3 regions of the Solibacillus sp. FSL H8-0523 genome follow, and region 3 is predicted to be linked to each of the others. Evidence: a T-box and tRNA genes for the amino acid it is inferred to sense, from the RefSeq annotation. Region 3 holds a T-box; the other regions hold tRNA genes.

Region 1 (3,248 bases), 420 kb from region 3:
GCGAGACCTACAAGTCGAGCAGGGTCGAAAGACGGGCTTAGTGATCCGGTGGTTCCGCATGGAAGGGCCATCGCTCAACGGATAAAAGCTACCCCGGGGATAACAGGCTTATCTCCCCCAAGAGTCCACATCGACGGGGAGGTTTGGCACCTCGATGTCGGCTCATCGCATCCTGGGGCTGTAGTCGGTCCCAAGGGTTGGGCTGTTCGCCCATTAAAGCGGTACGCGAGCTGGGTTCAGAACGTCGTGAGACAGTTCGGTCCCTATCCGTCGTGGGCGTAGGAAATTTGAGAGGAGCTGTCCTTAGTACGAGAGGACCGGGATGGACACACCGCTGGTGTACCAGTTGTTCTGCCAAGAGCATCGCTGGGTAGCTATGTGTGGACGGGATAAGTGCTGAAAGCATCTAAGCATGAAGCCCCCCTCAAGATGAGATTTCCCATTACGCAAGTAAGTAAGACCCCTGAAAGACGATCAGGTAGATAGGTTCGAGGTGGAAGCGCAGTGATGTGTGGAGCTGACGAATACTAATCGGTCGAGGACTTAACCACAATTTATGAACATCAATGAACCGTTTATCCAGTTTTGAAAGAATAAAAATATTAAAAAATGCTTGACTGAATAAGTTATACATAATATAATAAATAATGTCTTTCGAATAGTCTAGTGATGATGGCAAAGAGGTCACACCCGTTCCCATACCGAACACGGAAGTTAAGCTCTTTAGCGCCGATGGTAGTTGGGGGTTTCCCCCTGTGAGAGTAGGACGTCGCTAGGCTAGTATATAATTATTCCGAAGTAGCTCAGTTGGTAGAGCATCCGGCTGTTAACCGGCAGGTCGCAGGTTCGAGTCCTGCCTTCGGAGCCATCTAAATCTTGGAGAGTTGTCCGAGAGGCCGAAGGAGCACGATTGGAAATCGTGTATGCGGGTAACACTGTATCAAGGGTTCGACTCCCTTACTCTCCGCCAGGCAATTTAGTATGGCCCGTTGGTCAAGTGGTTAAGACACCGCCCTTTCACGGCGGTAACACGGGTTCGAATCCCGTACGGGTCACCATTTATATTTTTTATATCCAGCATGGAGGATTAGCTCAGCTGGGAGAGCACCTGCCTTACAAGCAGGGGGTCGGCGGTTCGAGCCCGTCATCCTCCACCATTTAATTAAATAGTATTGTCGCGGGGTGGAGCAGTGGTAGCTCGTCGGGCTCATAACCCGAAGGTCATAGGTTCAAGTCCTATCCCCGCAACCAAATGGTCCCGTGGTGTAGCGGTTAACATGCCTGCCTGTCACGCAGGAGATCGCCGGTTCGATCCCGGTCGGGACCGCCATTTTTTTAATTATTACATACGTGGGTTTGTAGCTCAGTTGGTAGAGCATTAGATTGAAGCTCTAAGTGTCGGCGGTTCGATTCCGTCCAAACCCACCATATATGTTGCCGGTGTAGCTCAGTTGGTAGAGCAACTGACTTGTAATCAGTAGGTCGAGGGTTCGACTCCTTTCGCCGGCACCATTACCCTGGAGGGGTAGCGAAGTGGCTAAACGCGGCGGACTGTAAATCCGCTCCTTAGGGTTCGGCGGTTCGAATCCGTCCCCCTCCACCATATCTTTACAGGGGCATAGTTTAAAGGTAGAACTACGGTCTCCAAAACCGTCAGTGTGGGTTCGATTCCTACTGCCCCTGCCATTTTAAGATTCAAATAAGTATAATGGCGGTTGTGGCGAAGTGGTTAACGCACCGGATTGTGATTCCGGCATTCGTGGGTTCAATTCCCATCAGTCGCCCCATTCTTTATTTAGGTTTAAGAAGTAAAATTATATGATAGTGGCGGTTGTGGCGAAGTGGTTAACGCACCGGATTGTGATTCCGGCATTCGTGGGTTCAATTCCCATCAGTCGCCCCATTCTTAATATAATAAATATGAAATTTTTGGGGTATAGCCAAGCGGTAAGGCAACGGATTTTGATTCCGTCATGCCCTGGTTCGAATCCAGGTTCCCCAGCCATTTTTGCGGAAGTAGTTCAGTGGTAGAACACCACCTTGCCAAGGTGGGGGTCGCGAGTTCGAACCTCGTCTTCCGCTCCAAATATGGCGGCATAGCCAAGTGGTAAGGCACAGGTCTGCAACACCTCTACCACCGGTTCAAATCCGGTTGCCGCCTCCATATTTTTTAGATCAAATCGGTTAAGCCGATTTTTTTTATACCCATTTTCTTGCCGATATGGCGGAATTGGCAGACGCGCCGGACTCAAAATCCGGTTCCTTCGGGAGTGTCGGTTCGACCCCGACTATCGGTATCAGATCGATAAGGTGAATTGCCAAAAACCTTATCAAATGAAGACTTCTAGTATTTATACTAGGGGTCTTTTTTTATTGGAGTTTCCTTCAAATAGAGATTGAAACAGAAAATCTCCTTTACAAACAGAATAATTGTGTTTTTAACTGAAATACTACGTGTTTTTTTATAGCATGTTAGAAAGAATTACTTTAGAATTGACATGATGATGTGAGAAATGGATTTAACGAATTTAATTTAAATAACTGAAATTATGAATAGATGAAAGAAGGTAATGGAATGAATGCAGTAGTAAATTTAAAATGGATTGAAGCAGCAAATTACGAGGAAATGAGCAAGCTTGCGGCGGATATGTTTAAAGCGGAATTAAAGCACAATCCAAAAATGGTATTAGGTTTAGCAACAGGTGGGACACCAGAAGGCTTTTATAAAGAACTAGTTGAGGCGTATCAAGCTGGAGAAATTTCATTTGAACAGGCACAGTCTTACAACTTAGATGAATACGTTGGGATTAATCCTACAAATGAAGCGAGCTACCATTACTATATGGATCAAAATCTATTTAATCACGTTGATATGAAGCGTGAGAATATCCATGTGCCAAAAGGGGATACAGCGGACTTACAAGCGGCTGCCGCGCACTATGATGAGATGATTGAGGCAGCTGGTGGTGTTGATATTCAGCTATTAGGTATTGGCATAAACGGACATATTGGTTTTAATGAGCCAGGTACACCATTTACATTAGGGACAAATGTTGTAGAACTGACAGAGTCGACACGTGATGCGAATAAAATTTATTTCAATTCAATCGATGAAGTGCCAACATATGCCATTACAATGGGTATTCAAACAATCATGAATGCGAAGAAAGTCGTTTTATTAATTTCAGGTGCATCAAAGCAGGAAGCCATGGATCGTCTGCGTAGCGGTGAAGTGACAGAGGACTTCC
Region 2 (3,248 bases), 830 kb from region 3:
GGCAAAATGACCCCGTAACTTCGGGAGAAGGGGTGCTCTGTTAGCGTGCAAGCGTGAGAGAGCCGCAGTGAATAGGCCCAGGCGACTGTTTAGCAAAAACACAGGTCTCTGCAAAACCGTAAGGTGACGTATAGGGGCTGACGCCTGCCCGGTGCTGGAAGGTTAAGAGGAGTGGTTAGCGCAAGCGAAGCTGCGAATTGAAGCCCCAGTAAACGGCGGCCGTAACTATAACGGTCCTAAGGTAGCGAAATTCCTTGTCGGGTAAGTTCCGACCCGCACGAAAGGCGTAACGATCTGGGCACTGTCTCAACGAGAGACTCGGTGAAATTATAGTACCTGTGAAGATGCAGGTTACCCGCGACAGGACGGAAAGACCCCGTGGAGCTTTACTGTAGCCTGATATTGAATTTTGGTACAACTTGTACAGGATAGGTAGGAGCCAGAGATCCCGGAGCGCCAGCTTCGGAGGAGGCGTCAGTGGGATACTACCCTGGTTGTATTGAACTTCTAACCCATGCCCCTTAGCGGGGTAGGAGACAGTGTCAGGCGGACAGTTTGACTGGGGCGGTCGCCTCCTAAAGAGTAACGGAGGCGCCCAAAGGTTCCCTCAGAATGGTTGGAAATCATTCGTAGAGTGTAAAGGCATAAGGGAGCTTGACTGCGAGACCTACAAGTCGAGCAGGGTCGAAAGACGGGCTTAGTGATCCGGTGGTTCCGCATGGAAGGGCCATCGCTCAACGGATAAAAGCTACCCCGGGGATAACAGGCTTATCTCCCCCAAGAGTCCACATCGACGGGGAGGTTTGGCACCTCGATGTCGGCTCATCGCATCCTGGGGCTGTAGTCGGTCCCAAGGGTTGGGCTGTTCGCCCATTAAAGCGGTACGCGAGCTGGGTTCAGAACGTCGTGAGACAGTTCGGTCCCTATCCGTCGTGGGCGTAGGAAATTTGAGAGGAGCTGTCCTTAGTACGAGAGGACCGGGATGGACACACCGCTGGTGTACCAGTTGTTCTGCCAAGAGCATCGCTGGGTAGCTATGTGTGGACGGGATAAGTGCTGAAAGCATCTAAGCATGAAGCCCCCCTCAAGATGAGATTTCCCATTACGCAAGTAAGTAAGACCCCTGAAAGACGATCAGGTAGATAGGTTCGAGGTGGAAGCGCAGTGATGTGTGGAGCTGACGAATACTAATCGGTCGAGGACTTAACCACAATTTATGAACATCAATGAAACGTTTATCCAGTTTTGAAAGAATAAATTCTTTCAACTTAATAAGTGAAGTGACGATGGCAAAGAGGTCACACCTGTTCCCATACCGAACACAGAAGTTAAGCTCTTTAGCGCCGATGGTAGTTGGGGGTTTCCCCCTGTGAGAGTAGGACGTCGCTTCGCTTATTTTTTAATGCTCTAAATGCTCTGATAAGTATTTTATGTCGGAGGGGTAGCGAAGTGGCTAAACGCGGCGGACTGTAAATCCGCTCCTTAGGGTTCGGCGGTTCGAATCCGTCCCCCTCCACCATTTATTTATAGGGGCATAGTTTAAAGGTAGAACTACGGTCTCCAAAACCGTCAGTGTGGGTTCAATTCCTACTGCCCCTGCCAATTTCAAATAAATACAATAATTATAATGGCGGTTGTGGCGAAGTGGTTAACGCACCGGATTGTGATTCCGGCATTCGTGGGTTCAATTCCCATCAGTCGCCCCATTTATTTTAATAAATAACTTATTGTTGGGGTATAGCCAAGCGGTAAGGCAACGGATTTTGATTCCGTCATGCCCTGGTTCGAATCCAGGTTCCCCAGCCATTCTCTTTTAATAAAGAGCCATTAGCTCAGTTGGTAGAGCATCTGACTTTTAATCAGAGGGTCGAAGGTTCGAGTCCTTCATGGCTCACCAGTTTTTTATAAAATTACATAACTTGTCAGTATAAAAATATCTTGCATTTTTGCGGAAGTAGTTCAGTGGTAGAACACCACCTTGCCAAGGTGGGGGTCGCGAGTTCGAACCTCGTCTTCCGCTTCAAATATGCCGGGGTGGCGGAACTGGCAGACGCACAGGACTTAAAATCCTGCGGTGAGTGATCACCGTGCCGGTTCGATTCCGGCCCTCGGCACCATTTTTACGCGCTCGTAGCTCAATTGGATAGAGCATCTGACTACGAATCAGAAGGTTGTAGGTTCAAGTCCTGTCGAGCGCACCAATATATGTTTTGACAAATTCGGAATGTAGCTCAGCTTGGTAGAGCACTTGGTTTGGGACCAAGGGGTCGTAGGTTCGAATCCTGTCATTCCGACCATTTTATGGGGCCTTAGCTCAGCTGGGAGAGCGCCTGCCTTGCACGCAGGAGGTCAGCGGTTCGATCCCGCTAGGCTCCACCAATTTTTTCATAACTTTATATGGCTGCCTAGCTCAGCTGGCTAGAGCATTCGGTTCATACCCGAAAGGTCGTGGGTTCGACTCCCTCGGCAGCCATCTTTATTTCGGAGGTATACCCAAGTTCGGCTGAAGGGATCGGTCTTGAAAACCGACAGGCGGGTAACACCGCGCGGGGGTTCGAATCCCTCTACCTCCTCCATTTTAATTTCATAAGTTTTAATAGTATTGTCGCGGGGTGGAGCAGTGGTAGCTCGTCGGGCTCATAACCCGAAGGTCACAGGTTCAAGTCCTGTCCCCGCAACCAAATGGTCCCGTGGTGTAGCGGTTAACATGCCTGCCTGTCACGCAGGAGATCGCCGGTTCGATCCCGGTCGGGACCGCCATTTTTTGTGGGTTTGTAGCTCAGTTGGTAGAGCATTAGATTGAAGCTCTAAGTGTCGGCGGTTCGATTCCGTCCAAACCCACCATTTGCGGGTGTAGTTTAGTGGTAAAACCTCAGCCTTCCAAGCTGATGTTGTCGGTTCGATTCCGATCACCCGCTCCAGTTTTATTTGGGGCCTATAGCTCAGCTGGTTAGAGCGCACGCCTGATAAGCGTGAGGTCGATGGTTCGAGTCCATTTAGGCCCACCATATAATTGTTCCGAAGTAGCTCAGTTGGTAGAGCATCCGGCTGTTAACCGGCAGGTCGCAGGTTCGAGTCCTGCCTTCGGAGCCATGGCCCGTTGGTCAAGCGGTTAAGACACCGCCCTTTCACGGCGGTAACACGAGTTCGATTCTCGTACGGGTCATTCACAGGCGTATAGCAGAGGCTATGCGCTTTTTTCTTTTGCTAAGAATAATTGTCGGTAAAAATGGTAGAACCAAAGTCGC
Region 3 (3,248 bases):
CTGTTTGAACAGGTACATCCTCTTCGATTTCTTCGCCCGTTTCAGGATCTTTTACCTTTTTCTTATAGGTTTGACCATAAAGCGTGAAGTCTTTGGTTACTTGTTGCATGGCGTCATACATATCTTTATCGATAGTTGAGTAAATACGATAGCCACCAGAACGTAATGTACGGTCAGCTAAAATACCATATTTTAGTTTTAAATTGGACTCTTCTGTAAAACGCGCGGGATCGATGCCATCTTTTTCAGCGAGCTTTTTTGCAAAAATCTCTTTGGCACGTTCCTCGAGTTCTATAGTTAACCAAGGATATTTGTCTTCGGGGCGATTTTCGCGCTCCTTGAAGTCTTTTGTAATATCGTATTTAACGGCTTCATCGTATTCTTTTTCTGTAATGTAGCCAACTTCTTGCATGCGGTAAAGTACCGTTTTCATACGGTCAATCCCTGGTTGCATACCCTCTGCACTCTTTTTTTCACCTTTGTTCGTGAATGGCGTGTATTTAAAAGGTGCTTGCGGAATCCCGGCAATGTAAGCAGCTTGAGGTAAGTTTAACTCGGATGCTTTGACACCGAAAATTCCTTGTGCGGCTGTTTCAATCCCGGCAATATTACGCCCTGATGAGTTACGACCATATGGAATAATATTTAAGTATGCTTCTAAAATTTCTTCTTTACTCATGAAGTGCTCTAAACGATATGCTAGCAAAATTTCTTTTGCTTTACGTTCGTAGGATACTTCATTCGTTAAAATTTGGTTTTTGATTAATTGCTGTGTTAGCGTTGAACCACCTGTTTGTGTCGATGAGTTCGAGACGTCTTGTAATAGCCCGCGCAGCACCGCTTTTGGTACAATTCCAGGATGCTCGCGGAAGTATTCATCTTCAGTTGCCATAACAGCATTAATAACAATTGGAGATATGTTTGCTAGTGATGTTTCACGTCGGTCTAAATCTGTACGAATTTTTCCTATGTAAATATCATTTGCAAAGTAAATTTCACTTGTTTCTTCATAGCTAAGAATTTGTTCGCGCATTTCTTCTTTGGAACGTAGGGGCTCGTCTTTTACTAATGAAGCAAAATAACCTAAGCCAATACCACCAACGGCAATAACGGCGGTCGTTAGAAAAATCATTGCTAATAACGAAAGATTCCAAAATACGCCACCACTAATTCTTAAATAGCGCATCGGCTTTGAAGAAGCAAGGGATTCGATTTTTTCGTTTAATTGATCAAGCCATTCTTTCACAGTATCGCCCTCCTAAAATCCTGTTTATTATAGCATATTTGCCATCTAAGCGAATATAATTATTGACATCGTCTAAATACTAAGTAGAATAGAGAGTATAAATTTCAAGCATTGAAGAGTTTGCAGTAGTAAAAACGTTCCCTGTTTTAGAGAGCTAGCGGTTGGTGAAAGCTAGACAAAACGATTTTACGAATTACGTTCTTGGAGCTTGAACGCATCGTCTGCGATAAAAACGCTTAAAGTGGAAGAAATTTTTTTCTTCAAGCCGGGTGGTACCGCGTTAAACTGTTAATTTAACGTCCCTGCATGCAAATTTGCGTGTAGGGGCGTTTTTATTTTTCCTTACATTGCAGATGAACAAACATGTAAAAGGAGAGAAATACAATGACAAACGAATTATTACAAGATTTAGAGTGGCGCGGCCTGTTATACCAACAAACAGACGCAGAAGGTATGGAAAAATTATTAAATGAGCAAAATGTATCGTTATACGTAGGGGTTGACCCAACAGCAGATTCAATGCACATCGGTCATATCGTACCACTTTTAACATTACGTCGCTTCCAAAAAGCAGGTCACAAACCAGTTTTACTAGTAGGTGGGGCAACAGGTACAGTAGGGGATCCATCAGGTCGTTCAGAAGAGCGCCAACTACAAACGATGGAGCAAGTAGATGCAAACGTGCGCGGTTTAAAAGCGCAAATGGAGCGTTTATTCGACTTCTCATCGGATGCAGACAACGGTGCGATTTTAGTCAACAACAATGACTGGGCTGGCCAAATGACATTAATCGATTTCCTACGCGATTACGGGAAGCTAATTAACGTCAATTACATTTTAAATAAAGATACTGTGGCATCACGCCTTGATTCAGGGATTTCGTTTACTGAATTTGCGTACACATTAATCCAAGGGATGGACTTCAACCATTTATACGACCACTTCAACGTGCGTATTCAAGTAGGCGGTTCAGATCAGTGGGGCAATATCACAACTGGTTTAGAAATGATCCGTAAAACGCATGATGAAAATGCCAAAGCATTCGGTATTACGATTCCACTTGTAACAAAAGCAGATGGTACGAAATTCGGTAAAACAGCAGGTGGCGCCGTATGGTTAGATGCGAAGAAAACATCGCCATACGAGTTCTACCAATTCTGGATTAACACAGCGGATGCAGATGTTGTGAAATACTTAAAAATCTTCACGTTCTTAACACGCGAAGAAATTGAAGGCTTAGCAGAAAGTGTTGAAACAGAAGCACACTTACGTAAAGCACAAAAAACATTAGCAGCTGAAATGACAAAGCTGATTCACGGTGAAGAAGGCTTAGCGCAGGCAGAGCGCATTACGGCTGCATTATTCTCTGGTGACTTAAAAGCATTATCAGTAATGGAAATGAAAGTCGCATTCGCAGGTGTTCCTTCTGTAGAAGTATCAAAAGAAGACAAGAACATTGTAGATCTTATCGTAGAAGCAGGTATTTCTTCATCAAAACGCCAAGCACGTGAAGATGTGACAAACGGTGCAATTAGTGTAAATGGTGAAAAAGTGACGGATTTAGAATACGTAATCGACGGGAAAGACCGTTTAGAGGACGCATTCGCGATTATCCGCCGCGGTAAGAAAAAATATCATATGGTGAAATTTGCTTAATTAAAGAAGCAAGTACAAAGCGTCCTAGTATTTTCTAGGGCGTTTTTGTTTTTCTTGATGACGGCACAAAAAATGAATTTTCCGCGCGGTGCTCCTGTCGCTACGCTTTCGTCGCAAATAAAGATTTGCTGTTCCCACAGGAGTATACATGGCTTTAGCGCTGTCATGCCTAGCCCACCAATAAATATGTAGAAATTTATACTTAAAACAATCCTTATAATAATGAGAATCTTTTATTTTTTAGTTGTAATTTTAAACTGATAGTGTAAAATTACACTATAAAAAGGAGGGTGATGATAGTGGAAAAATCTTGTGGTGGAAAGATTGCTTTGGCGATATTTACGTT

The links. A T-box is a leader RNA that pairs with one kind of tRNA and senses whether it is charged. The one in region 3 lies ahead of tyrS (tyrosine--tRNA ligase), so its partner is inferred to be a tRNA-Tyr.
Region 1: it encodes a tRNA-Tyr, which carries the amino acid that the T-box ahead of tyrS (tyrosine--tRNA ligase) is inferred to sense. The anticodon was not compared.
Region 2: it encodes a tRNA-Tyr, which carries the amino acid that the T-box ahead of tyrS (tyrosine--tRNA ligase) is inferred to sense. The anticodon was not compared.

The regions. Positions count from the first base shown of each region.
Region 1 is NZ_CP150291.1:3,558,313-3,561,560, reverse strand. It holds rRNA gene NSQ62_RS17905 (23S ribosomal RNA) at 1-551, shown strand, start outside; rRNA gene rrf (5S ribosomal RNA) at 663-778, shown strand; tRNA gene NSQ62_RS17895 (tRNA-Asn) at 793-868, shown strand; tRNA gene NSQ62_RS17890 (tRNA-Ser) at 879-970, shown strand; tRNA gene NSQ62_RS17885 (tRNA-Glu) at 984-1,058, shown strand; tRNA gene NSQ62_RS17880 (tRNA-Val) at 1,082-1,157, shown strand; tRNA gene NSQ62_RS17875 (tRNA-Met) at 1,177-1,251, shown strand; tRNA gene NSQ62_RS17870 (tRNA-Asp) at 1,255-1,330, shown strand; tRNA gene NSQ62_RS17865 (tRNA-Phe) at 1,353-1,428, shown strand; tRNA gene NSQ62_RS17860 (tRNA-Thr) at 1,437-1,512, shown strand; tRNA gene NSQ62_RS17855 (tRNA-Tyr) at 1,520-1,603, shown strand; tRNA gene NSQ62_RS17850 (tRNA-Trp) at 1,613-1,686, shown strand; tRNA gene NSQ62_RS17845 (tRNA-His) at 1,712-1,787, shown strand; tRNA gene NSQ62_RS17840 (tRNA-His) at 1,828-1,903, shown strand; tRNA gene NSQ62_RS17835 (tRNA-Gln) at 1,931-2,005, shown strand; tRNA gene NSQ62_RS17830 (tRNA-Gly) at 2,011-2,085, shown strand; tRNA gene NSQ62_RS17825 (tRNA-Cys) at 2,091-2,164, shown strand; tRNA gene NSQ62_RS17820 (tRNA-Leu) at 2,216-2,297, shown strand; gene nagB (glucosamine-6-phosphate deaminase) at 2,576-3,248, shown strand, end outside.
Region 2 is NZ_CP150291.1:3,968,172-3,971,419, reverse strand. It holds rRNA gene NSQ62_RS19985 (23S ribosomal RNA) at 1-1,211, shown strand, start outside; rRNA gene rrf (5S ribosomal RNA) at 1,277-1,392, shown strand; tRNA gene NSQ62_RS19975 (tRNA-Tyr) at 1,436-1,519, shown strand; tRNA gene NSQ62_RS19970 (tRNA-Trp) at 1,529-1,602, shown strand; tRNA gene NSQ62_RS19965 (tRNA-His) at 1,631-1,706, shown strand; tRNA gene NSQ62_RS19960 (tRNA-Gln) at 1,732-1,806, shown strand; tRNA gene NSQ62_RS19955 (tRNA-Lys) at 1,822-1,897, shown strand; tRNA gene NSQ62_RS19950 (tRNA-Gly) at 1,949-2,020, shown strand; tRNA gene NSQ62_RS19945 (tRNA-Leu) at 2,029-2,117, shown strand; tRNA gene NSQ62_RS19940 (tRNA-Arg) at 2,125-2,201, shown strand; tRNA gene NSQ62_RS19935 (tRNA-Pro) at 2,221-2,297, shown strand; tRNA gene NSQ62_RS19930 (tRNA-Ala) at 2,304-2,379, shown strand; tRNA gene NSQ62_RS19925 (tRNA-Met) at 2,400-2,473, shown strand; tRNA gene NSQ62_RS19920 (tRNA-Ser) at 2,484-2,576, shown strand; tRNA gene NSQ62_RS19915 (tRNA-Met) at 2,607-2,681, shown strand; tRNA gene NSQ62_RS19910 (tRNA-Asp) at 2,685-2,760, shown strand; tRNA gene NSQ62_RS19905 (tRNA-Phe) at 2,769-2,844, shown strand; tRNA gene NSQ62_RS19900 (tRNA-Gly) at 2,848-2,921, shown strand; tRNA gene NSQ62_RS19895 (tRNA-Ile) at 2,932-3,008, shown strand; tRNA gene NSQ62_RS19890 (tRNA-Asn) at 3,018-3,093, shown strand; tRNA gene NSQ62_RS19885 (tRNA-Glu) at 3,095-3,166, shown strand; gene NSQ62_RS19880 (GNAT family N-acetyltransferase) at 3,188-3,248, opposite strand, start outside.
Region 3 is NZ_CP150291.1:3,134,745-3,137,992, reverse strand. It holds gene NSQ62_RS15635 (transglycosylase domain-containing protein) at 1-1,246, opposite strand, end outside; T-box leader at 1,349-1,553, shown strand; gene tyrS (tyrosine--tRNA ligase) at 1,631-2,902, shown strand; gene NSQ62_RS15625 (PstS family phosphate ABC transporter substrate-binding protein) at 3,196-3,248, shown strand, end outside.